3 regions of the Spirillospora sp. NPDC029432 genome follow, and region 3 is predicted to be linked to each of the others. Evidence: predicted binding sites of a transcription regulator. Region 3 holds the regulator's gene; each other region holds the start of a gene.
What was found. Region 3 encodes LexA, which represses DNA repair genes until DNA is damaged. Its sites were predicted from a motif close to TCGAACANNTGTTCGA; they were not measured.

Region 1 (4,959 bases), on a different contig from region 3:
GACCCTGATCATGCGTCCTCACCGTAGGGCAGCCGCGCCCGGACGCGGAAACCGCCGCCGGGCACCGGGCCCGCCGCCAGGTCGCCGCCCAGCGCCCGCGCCCGCTCCCGCATGCCGCGGATGCCCGCGCCGCCCTTGCCGGCGCCCGTCCCCGCGCCGTCGTCCCGGACCTCCAGCCGCAGGTCCTCGGGGCCGTAGGCGACCGTCAGCCGGACGCTCTCCGCCGCCGCGTGCCGGGTCACGTTCGTGATCGACTCCTGGAGGATGCGGAACGCGGCCAGATCGACGCCCTTGGGCAGCTCCCGTACCGCGCCCTCGGTCTCCCGCGCCACCTTCAGGCCGGCCAGCTCGGCGTACCGCACCAGCTCGTCCAGCCGGTCCAGGCCCCCGGCCGGCGGGTCGGCCTGCCGCAGCACGCCCAGCGTCGAGCGCAGCTCGCGCAGCGTGTCCCGGCTCGCGTCGCGGATCACCGTCAGCGCGGGCGCGGGATCGCGCGGCAGCCGGTACAGCGCCGTCCCCGCCTGCACGTTGATCATCGACAGGTGGTGGCCGACCGCGTCGTGCACCTCCCGCGCGATCCGCAGCCGCTCCTCGACCGCCCGCAGCCGCGCCTCCTCCTCCGCCCGCAGCACGGCCTCCCGCAGCGCCTCCCGCCGCCCGTGCCGGACGCCGCCCAGCGCGACCAGCGCCACCACCCAGCCGGCCATCATGAACAGGGTGACCGCGTTGACGTCCTCGTTGCCCGCCAGCGTGCCCAGCGCCGTCGCGAGCACCGTCGCCGCGCCCAGGACCCCGGCCGCCACCAGCCGCCCCTCGGCCGCGACCCGGTACAGGCCCAGCATCACCACCACCAGCACCGGCCCGTCGATCGGGCTGAGCACGTAGTAGGCGACGGTCACCACGAGGGCGGCCGCGCACGCGGCCACCAGCCGGCGCCGTACGAACAGCGTCGCGCACACCGCGAGGACCAGCGCCCAGTCGGCCAGCGGGCGGCCCGGCGTCCCCAGCCACGCCGGCACGGTGGCCGCCACGACCAGCGCCGTCACACCCGCGGGGAAGAGCATCGCCCCAGGATCACACGGTGGACGCGTGCCGTTCCACCGGGCGCCGCCGCGCGCCGCGCCGCCGCCCCGGCGCGATCAGCGCCAGCCCCATCACCGCGACCATCGCCCCGGCGCTCACCGCGAACCCGAGCGTGTACCCGCCCTCCGCCGTCGCCACCACGGCGACCAGGACCGCGCTCGCCTGCGCCCCGACCGAGTTCCCCACGTTCCGGATGAGGGTGTTCACGCCGGTCGCCACGCCCGTCTGGGACGGCTCCACCGAATGCACGACCAGGTTGGCCACCGCCGCATACGCCAGCCCCAGGCCCACGCCGCGCGCGACGCCGCCCGCGTACAGCTGCCACATGTGATCGTGCTGGAGGGCGACGAACCCGTACCCTGCGGCCGTCAGCAGCGCTCCGGCGAACAGCACCGCCCGCGTACCGACCCGCCGGTCGAGCAGTCCCGCCGTCATCCCGGCGACGGCCATGGCCGCGCTCGCGGGCAGCTGCAGCAGGGCCGCGTCCGTCGCCGAACCGCCGAACCCGAACCCGTCCTCCTCGGGCAGCTGCACCATCAGCGGGAACAGCAGCCCGCCCGCCATCAGCGCGTACCCGGAGAGCAGCGAGCCCGCGTTGGCCGTCCAGACCCCCCGTGTCCGCATCACCCGCAGATCCACCAGCGGCTCGGCGACCCGCCGCTCCACGACCAGCCACACCGCGAAGACGAGGACGCCCCCGCCCACCAGCGCCAGCACACCCGGGGAGCCCCACCCCCAGTCCATCCCCTGGGTCAGCGCCGTCAGCAGGGCGACCAGCCATCCCGCGAAGAGGAGCGAGCCCCACCAGTCGACGCGCGCGTCCCGCGTCCCCCGCGTCGCTGGAACGATCCACCACGCCGCCACGATCCCCGGCACCAGCCCCGCCACCGGGAACCACAGCAGCCACCGCCAGCCCAGATGGTCGATGACCGGCCCGGCCAGCACCCACGACACCGCGCCGCCCAGCCCGAGCATCGACGACATCAGCCCGACCGCCGACGCGGTCCGCTCCGGCGGATACACCTCGCGGATGATCGTGTACGCCAGCGGGAAGACGCCTCCGCCGACCCCGCTCAGCGCCCGGCCGGCCAGCATCACCCCGAGCGACCCGGCCGACGCCGCCAGGACCATCCCCGCCACCGCGACGACCAGCACGGCCAGAAGGACCCGGCGCGGCCCGTACAGATCTCCCAGCCGCCCCGCCACCGGCGTGCAGACCGCGGCCGACAGCGTCATGGCCGTCAGCGTCCACGCGGCCCCGGCCGCCGTGGTGTCCAGCCCCCGCTGCAGGAGCGGCAGCGCCGGCGTCATCACGCCCATCGCCAGCGAGTAGGCCATGACCCCGAGAAAGGCCAGCAGCGGCACCAGTCCCCGCCCGCCACGCGCCGCCAACGCCCCTCCTCGCCACCGGCCCCAACATTCTCATACCGCCGATTTCCCCCAACGCCCAGTCCCACTGACCAACACCGCCGGAACGGGCTCTCCGGCGGCACCGGCCGGCGAGGCGACCAGCCGGAGGTCGGCCAGAAGAAAGAACCCGGCCGAGGCCATGAGGACTCGGCCGCCGCGCGAGCGTCCTTCCCGTCCGGAGGAGGTGATGCCGAAGGTGAGGCCCAGCGGCCGGAGCCCGGAGGACGCATTCGCCGTCGGCTCGTCGCAAGGCGAGGCAGAGAGCGCCCGCCCGGCCGGACAACGGAGATCCCGCCCTGGCCCGGCCCGGCCCCAGACGGGCGTTCTGCGCGAACGCCGCGGGCGGGAGGACTCAGCGGGCGAATCTGGCGGGCGCACTCGGGGCGGGGCGGGCCGGGGCGCCGGGGCCTGGGGAAGGGAGGTGGCTCGGCGCCCCGGCGCGGTGCGGCCGGGGCGTAAGGGGAGGGGCCTCGGCCGCTCGGTGGGACGTGTTCACGGCGGGCCCGCTCTCCGCGATCGCGCGCGAAGCCGGTTCCGAGCCCGCGAGGAACCGGTCGCGAAGCCAGGCGTCAAGGCGAGTTCGGAGCGATGCCGACGATCGCGAGGCGCCGCCGAAGGAAGGCCGTCGAGGCCTGACGCCAAGGCGTCTCAGCGTCTCACATGAACACGGTCAGCTGGCTTCGGGGATGGGCAGGGTCGGCTGGCCGGGGACGCCCAGGGTGTCCTCGACGAGGGTGACGAAGACCTCGGCGTCGTGGAGGAGCTCGTCGGCCTCGCGGGACGTGACGGCGCTGGGCAGGCCGGCCTCGGCGGCGGCGCGCTTGTCGGCGCCGGCGGCGAAGAAGGCGGCCCATTCGCGCAGAGCCGGCTCGGCCTCGGGGAGCAGCACCCACACGCTGCGGGGGCGGCCGCGGTGGTGGGTGTCGCGGGGCTCCTTGGACGCCAGCACCGCGGCGGCGGCGCGCAGCGCGGACAGGTGCGCGCAGACGTAGCGGACCGCGGGCGTGGTGGCCTCGGCGGCCTCGGCCAGGCCCATGCGGGCGGCGTGCAGCTGGCCGACCGCGGTCTGGGCCGGGCGCGGCGCCGGCAGCGCGCGCGGGCGGGGGCTCGGCATGCGCTGGGCAGAAGAGTGGAGACCGTGTGCGGTCATCGTTCCGGACATGACTGCCTCCTTCCGGGCTCGGGCCGGCCGGGCGGAGAGCTTCCCCTCACTCCGCCCGGCCGTCCGTCCCGCCGTCTCTGGCGGGGACGTCGCCCTGGCACGGTCCGCGAGTCCCGTACCACCTCGAACATAAGTTCGACGCATTCACAGTAAACCGTCCTGACGCCGATTCGTCAACGTGTTCGAACGAGTGTCACTTCGGGCGTCGAACATGGACGGGCGCGCCGGTCTTCACCAGGTCGGGGAAGTACTCGGCGATGTGCATCGGGAGGCGGACGCAGCCGTGCGAGGCCGGGTACCGGGGGACGTCGAGGGCGCCGTGGAACGCGATGCCGCCGTTGAAGTAGATCGGGTTGTAGAGGCGGCCGAGGGGCGAGACCTCCCAGCCGGACGCGCGGCGGCCCGTAAGGAAGTCGCCGGTGCCGGTGGTGGCGTAGCGGCAGCGGGCGACCGTGGCGCCGCGGTCCTTGGCGCAGTAGTACTCGCCGGAGCCCGAGGAGATGTGGGAGATCAGCCTGGGCCTGCCGTCCCGGTAGACGACGAGGTACTGGCGGCGCAGGTCGACGTCGACGCGGTCGGCCTCGCGGCGCTTGGCCATGGGACGCGGCGGGCGCGGCGCGTCCAGGGCGGCCCAGGTCTTCGCGCCGACGGTGCTGTTGACCTTGAGGCCGTTGACCTTCTTGAACGCCCACACGGCCATCTGGCTGGAGATCCCGTACCTGCCGTCGGCCTTGCCGGGGTCGTAGCCGAGGTCCTTGAGGCGTTTCTGCAGCCGTTCGACGTCCGCTCCCTTGGCTCCGGCCTTGAGGGTGCGGGGCGGCGGCTTGGGGGCGGGGGTCGTGGTCGTCGGGGAGGCGGTGGGGGTGTTCGCCTGCTCGGCGGCCGGCTTGTCGTCCGCGCAGCCCGCGAGCAACAGGGCTCCGCCGGTGAGCAGTGCAATGCCGCGCTTCATGCTCATGTGGCTCCTCGCGTCATCCCCTTTGGACGCGCGTGCCCGCGGGGAGGATTCCGACACTTTAGAGTGGTCGCCATGCATCCCAACGTCGAACGTGTCGCCCGCGCGCTGCGGGAGTCGGGCGCGGCCGGGGAGGTCGTGGAGCTGCCCGAGCCGGTGCCCACCGCGAAGGCCGCCGCCGAGCAGGTCGGCTGCGAGGTGGGGGCCATCGCCAACAGCCTGATCTTCGACGCGGACGGGGCGCCGCTGCTGGTGCTGACGAGCGGCGCGCACCGGGTCGACACGGCCAAGGTCGCCGCGCTGGTCGGCGCGGCGAAGGTGAAGCGGGCGAGGCCGGAGTTCGTCCGGG
Region 2 (4,959 bases), on a different contig from region 3:
TGCGTGGCCTGGCGTGGCGTGCGCCCCCAGCCCGGCATGGGCCGACCTGCCGCCCGCCGATCCCGCCGCCCCCGGCTGGCGGCGCGCACGGAGGGTCAGCGGCGGCAGCTCGAACCGCTCCGCGTGCGGCCCTGGTTCCGGTCGCGCGCGTGGAGGGGTCAGGGTGCGGTGATGGTCTCGGGGTCGGCGGGAGGCGCGGCGGCGGTGTGGTGGGGTGCGGGGACGGGACGGCCGGGAGGGGAGGCCTGCCCGGGAGGCGCGGTCTGTGCGGCGGCCTGTGCGGGGATCTTGGCCGGGGCGGGGTGGTGCAGGAGACGGGTGAACCAGACGGTCTTGCCGGGGCCTTCGGGGCGGGTGCCGAAGGCGGAGGCGAGGGAGCCGACGAGGAGGAGTCCGCGGCCGTTCTCGGCCCAGTCGAGGAGGTCGGGGCCGCGGCCGGGCGGGGTGGGGGCGGCGGGGTCGTCGTCGGCGACCTCGGCGGTGAGCAGGGTGCCGTCCAGGCGCAGCCGGAGGCGGACGGGGCCGCGGCCGTGGACGACGGCGTTGGTGACGAGTTCGTCGACCATGAGGACGACGTCGTCGCGGTCCTCGGGGGTGCCGGCGTTCCAGCCGGTGAGGGTGCGTGCGGTGAGGGCGCGGGCGTCGGCGGCGCTGGCGGGGGCGTGGGGCAGCCGCCAGCGGGCGGTGCGGCGGTGTGGTGGTTCGTGGCTCGCGGTCAATGCCCCGTCTCCTCAGCTCGTGCGACCATCCGTGCCGGTCGCCGCGGCCGCCGGAGATGTTCCCCGTCCCGGACGGTCCGGGCGCGTGCGGGCACCCTTCACCAATGTGGACGCAACGCCCGGGACGGCGGTGCACGGGTCCAGGCCGGCCTCACCGCGGGGACAGGTGATCGGGGACGGGCGGCTAGATGTGGAATGAGCACCCCTTGGATGCCGTTATGGTGGGTGATGTCGGTGTGGCATGTGTCCCCCGGGCTCTACCCTTAGCCTTCGAGGAATACCGACGGGCCGTACGGTCCGGGCAGGAGCCCCGTTGTGCCTTTCGCCGTGAGGCGACCACCACACCGGCCTTGACGTTCAGGCCCCGGCGAGATCATCGATCTCGCCGGGGCCTGGCGTGTTTCCGGGTGTTCTCTTCGCGGGGTCGAGCGTCGGCGGCGCTCGGGAGGAGCTAGGAGAAGGCGGTGACGGCCGCCGCGGCGACGGCGGTGAGCACGCCGATCACGGCGACCGCCACGGCGGCGATGACGCGGATCCGGCGGGGGCGCCGTGGCCTGGCGGTCCTGGCGGCCCTGTCGGCTTTTCCGAGTTTCGAGAAACGATGGGCCAGCCGCGGGTCGTCCTCGCTGAGGTGGACCTCGATCTGCGCGAGGATCCGCCGCTCCTCCATCGACAGCGCCATGCTCTTTACCTCCGGGGGGCGTTCACGTGCCTTGTTCTTCCCCCGGCACCATGATCATTATCCCCCGGCGGCGGCGACGGTCGCGCCGCGTGCGGGGGCGCTCTCGTGGTGGAGCCGGTCGAGCGCGGTGACGTAGTAGGTGTAGGTGGTGCCGCGCTTGGCGGCGCGGTCGAGGATGCCGCCGCCTTCGCGGATGTGGGCGACGAGGGTGGCGGGGTCGACGGGGGCGCAGGCGGGCTTCTGCCCCTCGACGCGGTAGACGGCGTAGGCGTCGGCGTCCTTGGCGGGCCGCCACTGGATCTTGACGCCGTCGTCGCCGGCCTTGGCCTGGACGCCCTGGACGGGCGTGGGGGCCTTGCCGCCGCGGCCGCGGACGACGGGCGGGATGGCGGGGCGGCCGTAGTGGTCCTTGCGCAGGCGTTCGGCGAAGCGCAGCTTGTTGCCGGCGAGGCTGGCGGCGCTGAAGTAGACGTCGCCGCGGACGGCGGGGTGGCGCTTGTTGAGGTCGAGATGGCGCGACAGCTCGCCGGCCTTCTTCCAGGGGCCGCTCTCGCCGACGCGGTAGGCGGCCTGGCCGATGGTCAGCTCGACGTCGGTGCCCTCGACCTGGCGGGCCCACCAGTCGACGAGCTTGGCGTAGTCGGCGGGCCGGTCGCCGATGGTCCAGTACAGCTGGGGGGTGACGTAGTCGATCCACCCCTCCTTGATCCATTTGCGGGTGTCGGCGTACTGGTCGTCGTAGCTCTGCAGGGCGCCGTCGGTGGGCGATCCGGCGCGGTCGTTCCTGGTGTTGCGCCAGACGCCGAACGGGCTGATGCCGAACCGCACGTGCGGCTTGGCCTTGTGGATGGCGCCGGAGAGGTCGCGGACGAGGGTGTCGACGTTGCGGCGGCGCCAGTCGGCCTTGCTCAGGCCCTGGCCATAGGTCTTGTAGGTGGCCTGGTCGGGGTACTCGGCGCCGCCTTCGGGATAGGGGTAGAAGTAGTCGTCGAAGTGGACGGCGTCGATGTCGTACTTGCGGACGACGTCCATGACGGCGTTGGTGGCCAGTTCGCGGACCTGGGGCAGGCCCGGGTCGTACCACAGGCCCTTGCCGTACTTGCGGACCCAGTCGGGGTGCTTGCGGGCGGGGCTGTTGGGCGCGAGCTTGTTGAGGTCGGCCTGGCGGCTGATGCGGTACGGGTTGAACCAGGCGTGGAACTCCAGGCCGCGCGCGTGGGCCTCCTTGAGCATGAAGCCGAGCACGTCGTAGCCGGGGTCCTTGCCGGGGGTGCCGGTGATCCACTGCGACCACGGCTCGTACGGCGAGGGGTAGAAGGCATCGGAGTTCGGGCGGATCTGGACGAAGACGGCGTTGAGGTTCATCGCCTGGGCGGTGTCGAGGAGCCGCCGGTAGTCGTCCTTCTGGCCCTTCTCGGTCTTGCCCTTGGGCCAGTCGATACCGCCGACGGTGGCGATCCACATGCCGCGCAGCTGGCGGTGCCGGGAGTCGCCGGGCGCCTTGACGGCCGGGCATTCGGCCTTGGCGCCGGGCGGTACCGCCCCGGGCCCGTCGTCGGTGCCGCTGGCGGGCAGGCACGCTGTCAGCGCCCCCGCGGTGAGCGCCGCGGCGGCGGTCCTGGTGATGATCCCCGTTCGTCTGGCCATAGACGAGCCATTGTTACGCACCCGTAGCGATGCCATGGACGGAACGGCGATGTCGCCATGCGGCGCGGGCCCGGCTCGCTTGCACTTCATCGAACACCAGTTCTATTGTGCGAGCGTCGAGGAGGGGGATCTTCACATGCGCTGGGACCATCTGCGGCTGGCGGGGGACGAGGGGAACGCGGCGGGTGCGGGCGGCGGCGCGGGGCCGGGGCTGCCGCTGATCGAGCGGGGCGCGGTGGCGCGGACGTTCGACACGCCGGGGTTCCGCGGGATGACGTTCTACGAGGTGCACGCCCGGTCGGTGATCAACAAGGTGCCGGCGGCGTCACGGGTGCCGTTCCGGTGGACGGTGAACCCGTACCGGGGCTGCTCGCACGCGTGCTCGTACTGCCTGGACGGCGCGACGCCGGTGCTGCTGGCCGGCGGCCGGACGCGCCCGATCCGGGACCTGCGGCCGGGCGACCGCGTCTACGGGACGCGGCGCACGGGGCTGGGCCGGCGGTGGGTGGTGACGGAGGTGTTCGACCACTGGCGGACGGTCAGGCGCGCGTACCGGGTCACGCTGGCGGGCGGCACCGAGCTGGTGTGCAGCGGCGACCACCGGTTCCTGGGCGTGGACGGCTGGCGCTACACCGCCGGTCACGACGCGCACGGGCGGGCGCGGCCGGCGCTGGAGGCCGGGGACCGGCTGGTCGCGGTGGGCGCGCCGCCGGTGCCGGGGCGGCGCGGGCCGCGGGAGTGGGCGATGTCACCCGCCGTGGCGCCGTCCGGGCTGCCCGCGGGCGATTCGGCGGGTGAGGGTGTCGCGGCCGGGATACGCGAGGCGGCCCCGGGGGCGGCTCCGGCGGCGGGGGCGCTGGTGGAGGCGTGGGCGTCGGTGGCGGTGGTGTCGGTCGAGGCGCTGGGGTGCGAGCGGGAGATGTTCGACATCACGACCGGCACGGGCGACTTCGTGGCGGGCGGGGTGGTGTCGCACAACTGCTTCGCGCGCAAGACGCACGAGTACCTGGATCTGGATTCGGGCGCCGACTTCGACTCGCGGATCGTGGTGAAGGTGAACGCGGCCGAGCGGCTGCGGCGGGAGCTGGCGGCGCCGCGGTGGCGGGGCGAGCACATCGCGATGGGCACCAACGTGGATTGCTACCAGCGGGCCGAGGGCCGCTACCGGCTGATGCCGGGGATCATCGGGGCGCTGCGGGACGCGGGCAACCCGTTCTCGATCCTGACCAAGGGCGCGCTGATCCTGCGGGACGTGCCGCTGCTGGCGGAGGCGGCCGAGCGCGCGGAGGTGGGCACGGCGGTGTCGGTGGGGTCCCTGGACCGGGACCTGGCGCGGCTGGTGGAGCCGGGCACGCCGGCGCCGGAGCGGCGGCTGGAGGTGTGCGCGGCGCTGACCGGTGCGGGACTGGAGTGCGGGGTGCTGATGGGGCCGGTGCTGCCGTACCTGTCGGACTCGCCGGCGCGGCTGGAGGCGGTGGTGGCGCGGGCGGCCGAGGCGGGCGCGACGTCGGTGTCGCCGATCGTGCTGCATCTGCGGCCGGGGGCGCGGGAGTGGTTCCTGTCGTGGCTGCGCGAGCACCACCGGGACCTGGTGGTCCCGTACGCGCGGCTGTACCGGGGCGGCGCCTACGCGCCCCGCGGGTACCAGGAGCGGATCGCCGGGCAGGTGGCGGAGCTGGCGCGCCGGTACGGCATCGGCCGCCGCGCGCGTCCGCGCCGCGGCGCGCCGCCGCCGTCCCCGCCGGCCGGGCGGGCGGCCGAGCAGCTCACCCTCCCGATGTAAAGAAATCGTCAAGATTCTTCCGAACGCCGGGCGGCGGGCGGGTCGTCTAAACGTGCGTCCAGTCCTCCACGCCACGGAGCCGGCCATGAACGCCATCGAAACGACCGCGCACCCGGGAGCACGCCCGA
Region 3 (4,959 bases):
AACAGCCGCAGGTCGATCAGCGGGTCGGCGAGCCGCCGCTGCCGCCGGACGAAGAGCGCGCCGGCGGCGAGCCCGGCGCCCAGCACGGCGACGGGCAGCGCCCCCGGGGCGTGCGCCAGCTCCTTGATCCCGTACACGGCCGGCAGGATCGCCGCCAGCGACAGCGCCACGCTGGCCAGGTCGATCCGGCCCGCGCCGGGGGCGCGGTACTCGGGCAGCAGCAGCGGACCGAGCACCAGCAGCAGGACGGCCGCGGGCACGCCGAGCAGGAACGCCGACCCCCACCAGAAGTGCCCGATCAGCAGCCCGCCCACGACCGGCCCGAGCGCGGCGCCGCCCATGACGCCGACCAGCCACACGCCGATCGCCAGCGACCGCTGCCGCGGGTCGCGGAACATCGTGCCGATCAGCGACAGCGTCGAGGGCGCCAGGGTGGCCCCGGCCACGCCCAGCAGCGCCCGCGCCGCGATCAGCAGCTCGGGGGTCGGCGCGTACGCGGCCACCACCGAGGCGGTGCCGAACGCGGCCGCCCCGATCAGCAGCAGCCGGCGGCGCCCGATCCGGTCGCCCAGCCCGCCCATCGTGATCAGGAACCCGGACAGCAGGAAGCCGTAGACGTCCATGATCCACAGCTGCTGGGTGGCGGTCGCGCCCAGGTCCGCGCTCAGGTGCGGCAGCGCCAGCAGCAGGACGAAGACATCGATCGAGACCATCAGCGCGATCAGGACGAGGACGGCGAGTCCCGCCCATTCGCGCCGGCCGGCCCTGGCCTGCGCGGCGTGCGCGGTGTCTGTGCGGGTGTGCGGCTCCATGGCGCCCCCTCCTCCTGGCGCCCCCTGCGGGCGCCGTTCACGAAGGGGTCGGAGCCGGCGCGGCGTTCTCTACACGCCGCGCCGAAAAATCTAGCGGGCCGGCATGCGCAGCTCCTGGCCCGGCTGGATGAACGTGCCGGCGAGCCCGTTCAGGTCGATGATGCGGCGCACCGTGACCCGCGGGTCGCCGTCCGGGTCGTCCCGGGAGGCGATCTCCCAGAGCGTCTCGCCGGGCTCGACCACCACGGTCCGGGCCCGGTCGCCCCGGTCGGCCTCGTCGGACATGCGCTGGGCGGGCCGCTCGGTGCCGTCGCCCGCGCTGGCGCCCAGCCCCGCGGTGAGCCAGAACGTCACCAGCAGCCCGGTCGCCACGGTCCCGATCAGCACGCCGCGGCCGCGCCTGGTCAGCCGCAGCGGCGGCGGCCCGGCGGGACGCCCGGCGCCCTCTACGCGCCCGGCGCGCCCGGCGCGGCCAGTGTGGCCGGCGTGGCCGGCGTGGCCGGCGTGGCCGGCGTGGCCGGTGAGCCTTTCCGCCACTTCGTCCGGTCTCTTCGGGGCGGTCATCGGGGCATCGGTCCTGTCGCGCGTCCCCTCGGGCGACCCCGCCATCTCGGCCCTCCTGCGGTCAGCCGTGCACTCCCCCGCGTTCGAATGCATTTTCGATCGAACGCCTGTACGATGTTGTACATCAATCCGGGGGCGAAACGCGAGGACATTCTTCGAACAATTGTTTGATCATCGGGTGCGGACGCGATAACGTGCCATGACAAGGAGTGACGGATCCAGCGCCGGGGAGGCGACGAGCGATGAGCAAGGTCCGGGAGCTGCCCGACGGCCCTGGGGACGAGAGCGGTCTCACCCAGCGGCAGCGCATGGTGCTGGAAGTCATCCGCGACTCGGTCCAGCGCCGCGGCTACCCGCCGTCGATGCGCGAGATCGGCGAGGCGGTCGGCCTGACCAGCACCTCCAGCGTCTCGCACCAGCTGCGCGCCCTGCAGCGCAAGGGCTACCTCCGGCGCGACCCCAACCGCCCCCGCGCCGTCGAGGTCCGGGTCCCCGGCACCACCCCGGTCCGCACCGACGATGAGGCGTTCGAGGCCCCCGGCACGGCCGCCGAGACCGCGACCCGCCCGGCGCCCGCCTACGTCCCCCTGGTCGGCCGCATCGCCGCCGGTGGCCCGATCCTGGCCGAGGAGGCCGTCGAGGACGTCTTCACGCTGCCCAAGCAGCTGGTCGGCGAGGGCACCCACTTCCTGCTGAAGGTGACCGGTGACTCGATGATCGAGGCCGCCATCGCCGACGGCGACTGGGTCGTGGTCCGGCAGCAGCCGGTCGCCGAGCAGGGCGACATCGTCGCCGCCATGATCGACGGCGAGGCGACGGTGAAGACCTTCAAGCGCCGCGACGGGCACATCTGGCTGATGCCGCAGAACCCCGCCTACGAGCCGATCCCGGGCGACGAGGCCTCCGTCCTCGGTCGCGTCGTAGCGGTCCTGCGCAAGATGTGACACTTCCATGTGACTCCCGCATCTGACCCCCGCGTCGGACTGCCCCCGCCTGCTGTATGTGATCTGTCGTGACCGCCCGGGAACGCGGCGTAAGCCGCGTCCCCGGGCGGTCGTGTCTTCGTGTCCTCCGGCCCGGGCCCGCCGCCCCCGCGGCGGTGCCGTGACCGTTTCCTCGGCTGCCTCGGCGCTCCCCAGCGCCTCTTCGAGCTCTCGGGGACCCTGACCCGCGAGTCCCCGTCAGGGCCGCTCCGGCGGCACCGGAACGGGTCCGGTGCCGCCCGAGCGAACCTGGTATGACCTGGTACGACCTGGTGCGCCGTCCCCGTCAGGCGGGGACGATGTTGACGATCTTGGGCGCGCGGACGATGACCTTGCGGATGCCGCGGCCGGCCAGCGCTTCCTTGATCTTGGCGGACTCCAGGGCCTGCCGCTCCAGGTCCGCCGGGTCGATGCCGGGCGAGACCTCCAGCCGGTCGCGGACCTTGCCGGCGACCTGGACGACGCAGGTCACCGACTCCTGGACCAGCAGCGCCGGATCGGCCGCGGGCCAGCCGGCGGTGGCGACCGGGGCCTCGTGGCCCAGGATCTCCCACGTCTCGTCGGCGGTGTACGGCGCGAACAGCGACAGCATCACCGTGATCGCCTCGGCGGCCTCCCGGACGGCCGGGTCGGCGGGGCCCGCGCCGCCGTCGATGGCCTTGCGGGTGGCGTTCACCAGCTCCATGATCCGCGAGATCGCCACGTTGAAGCGGCGGACCTCGACCAGGCCGGTGGCCTCCTCGATCGCGTGGTGGGTGGCGCGCCGCAGGTCGGTCGAGCCGGTGGCCGGGTCGGTGCCCACCGGGGCGGTGACCTCGGTGGCGATCCGGTGGACGCGGCTCAGGAACTTGGACATGCCGTGCGGCGACACGTCGGCCCAGTCGATGTCGTCCTCGGGCGGGCCGGAGAACAGCATCGCCAGCCGGACGACGTCGACGCCGAACTCGTCGATCTGGGCGCCCAGGTCGACCATGTTGCCCAGCGACTTCGACATCGCCTTGCCGTTCAGGATGACCTGGCCCTGGTTGAGCAGCCGGGTGAACGGCTCGGTGAAGTCCACCATGCCCATGTCGTACAGGACCTTGGTGAAGAACCGGCTGTACAGCAGGTGCAGGATCGCGTGCTCGACACCGCCGGTGTACTGGTCGACGGGCATCCAGCGGCGGACCTGCTCGACGTCGAACGGGCCCTCGGTGTAGCCGGGCGAGCAGTAGCGGAAGTAGTACCAGGACGAGTCGACGAAGGTGTCCATGGTGTCGGTGTCGCGCCTGGCGGCCCCGCCGCACTTGGGGCACTCGGTGTTCACCCAGGCGGCGTTGGACGCCAGCGGCGAGGTGCCCTTGGGGGCCAGGTCGGAGCCGCGCATGTCGTCGGGCAGCCGGACGGGCAGCTGGTCGTCCGGGACGGGGACCTCGCCGCAGGCGTCGCAGTGCACGATCGGGATCGGGCAGCCCCAGAAGCGCTGCCGGGAGACCAGCCAGTCGCGCAGCCGGAAGTTGACGGCGGCCTTGCCCAGGCCCTTGCCGGCCAGGATCCCGGTGATCCGCTCGATCGCGTCGGCCTTGGCCAGCCCGTCGATCGGGCCGGAGTTGACGATCCGGCCGTCGCCGGCGGTGGCCACGCCGCTCGCGGCCGGGTCGGTCTCGCCGGTCTCGACGACGACGCGGACGGGCAGCCCGAACTTCAGCGCGAAGTCCAGGTCCCGCTGGTCGTGCGCCGGCACCGCCATGATCGCGCCGTGCCCGTACTCGGCCAGCACGTAGTCGGAGGCCCAGACGGGGATCCGCTCGCCGTTGACCGGGTTGACCGCGTACCGGCCCAGGAACACGCCGGTCTTCTCGCGCTCGGTGGACAGCCGCTCGATCTCGCTCTCGCGGGAGACCTCGGCGCGGTACGACTCGAACGCGGCGCGCTGCTCGGGCGCGCAGACCTCGTCGGCCAGCGGGGCGTCGGCGGCGACGACCATGAACGTCGCGCCGTACAGGGTGTCGGGGCGCGTGGTGTAGACGGTGACCGGCTCGTCCCGGCCCTCGATCACGAAGTCGACGTCGGCGCCGGTGGAGCGGCCGATCCAGTTGCGCTGCATGAGCAGGACGCGCTCGGGCCACTTGCCCTCCAGCGCGGCCATGTCGTCCAGCAGCCGGTCGGCGTACTCGGTGATCTTGAAGTACCACTGGGTGAGCACCCGTCGCTCGACCAGCGCGCCGCAGCGCTCGCAGTGGCCGCCGACGACCTGCTCGTTGGCCAGCACGGTCTGGTCGTTGGGGCACCAGTTGACCTGGCCGCCCTTGCGGTAGGCCAGCCCGCGCTCGTAGAAGCGCAGGAACAGCCACTGCGTCCACTTGTAGTACTCGGGGTCGCTGGTGTGCAGCCGCCGGGACCAGTCGAACGAGGGCGCGTACCGCTGGAACGAGGCCGCCTGCGTGTCGATGTTGGCGTACGTCCACTCGGCCGGGTGCGAGTCGCGCTTGATCGCGGCGTTCTCGGCGGGCAGGCCGAAGGAGTCCCACCCGATGGGGTGCAGGACGTTGTAGCCCTTCTGGAACCAGTAGCGCGCCACGACGTCGCCGATGGCGAACGCCTCCGCGTGCCCCATGTGG

Region 1: a site for LexA is predicted at 3,779-3,794, ahead of AB0881_RS29915 (SAV_6107 family HEPN domain-containing protein). Genes of this name have one in related genera too.
Region 2: a site for LexA is predicted at 3,138-3,153, ahead of AB0881_RS41335 (Rv2578c family radical SAM protein). Genes of this name have one in related genera too.

The regions. Positions count from the first base shown of each region.
Region 1 is NZ_JBEZWH010000049.1:47,097-52,055, forward strand. Features, by position in the region: gene AB0881_RS29900 (response regulator transcription factor) at 1-12, opposite strand, end outside; gene AB0881_RS29905 (histidine kinase) at 9-1,064, opposite strand; gene AB0881_RS29910 (MFS transporter) at 1,075-2,475, opposite strand; gene AB0881_RS29915 (SAV_6107 family HEPN domain-containing protein) at 3,164-3,655, opposite strand; gene AB0881_RS29920 (L,D-transpeptidase family protein) at 3,849-4,613, opposite strand; gene AB0881_RS29925 (YbaK/EbsC family protein) at 4,686-4,959, shown strand, end outside.
Region 2 is NZ_JBEZWH010000134.1:2,358-7,316, forward strand. Features, by position in the region: gene AB0881_RS41320 (ATP-binding protein) at 159-719, opposite strand; gene AB0881_RS41325 (DUF3040 domain-containing protein) at 1,171-1,401, opposite strand; gene AB0881_RS41330 (family 10 glycosylhydrolase) at 1,459-3,048, opposite strand; gene AB0881_RS41335 (Rv2578c family radical SAM protein) at 3,185-4,831, shown strand; gene AB0881_RS41340 (glycosyltransferase family 2 protein) at 4,917-4,959, shown strand, end outside.
Region 3 is NZ_JBEZWH010000027.1:74,011-78,969, reverse strand. Features, by position in the region: gene AB0881_RS22095 (MFS transporter) at 1-812, opposite strand, end outside; gene AB0881_RS22090 (LysM peptidoglycan-binding domain-containing protein) at 903-1,421, opposite strand; gene lexA (transcriptional repressor LexA) at 1,619-2,320, shown strand; gene leuS (leucine--tRNA ligase) at 2,646-4,959, opposite strand, start outside.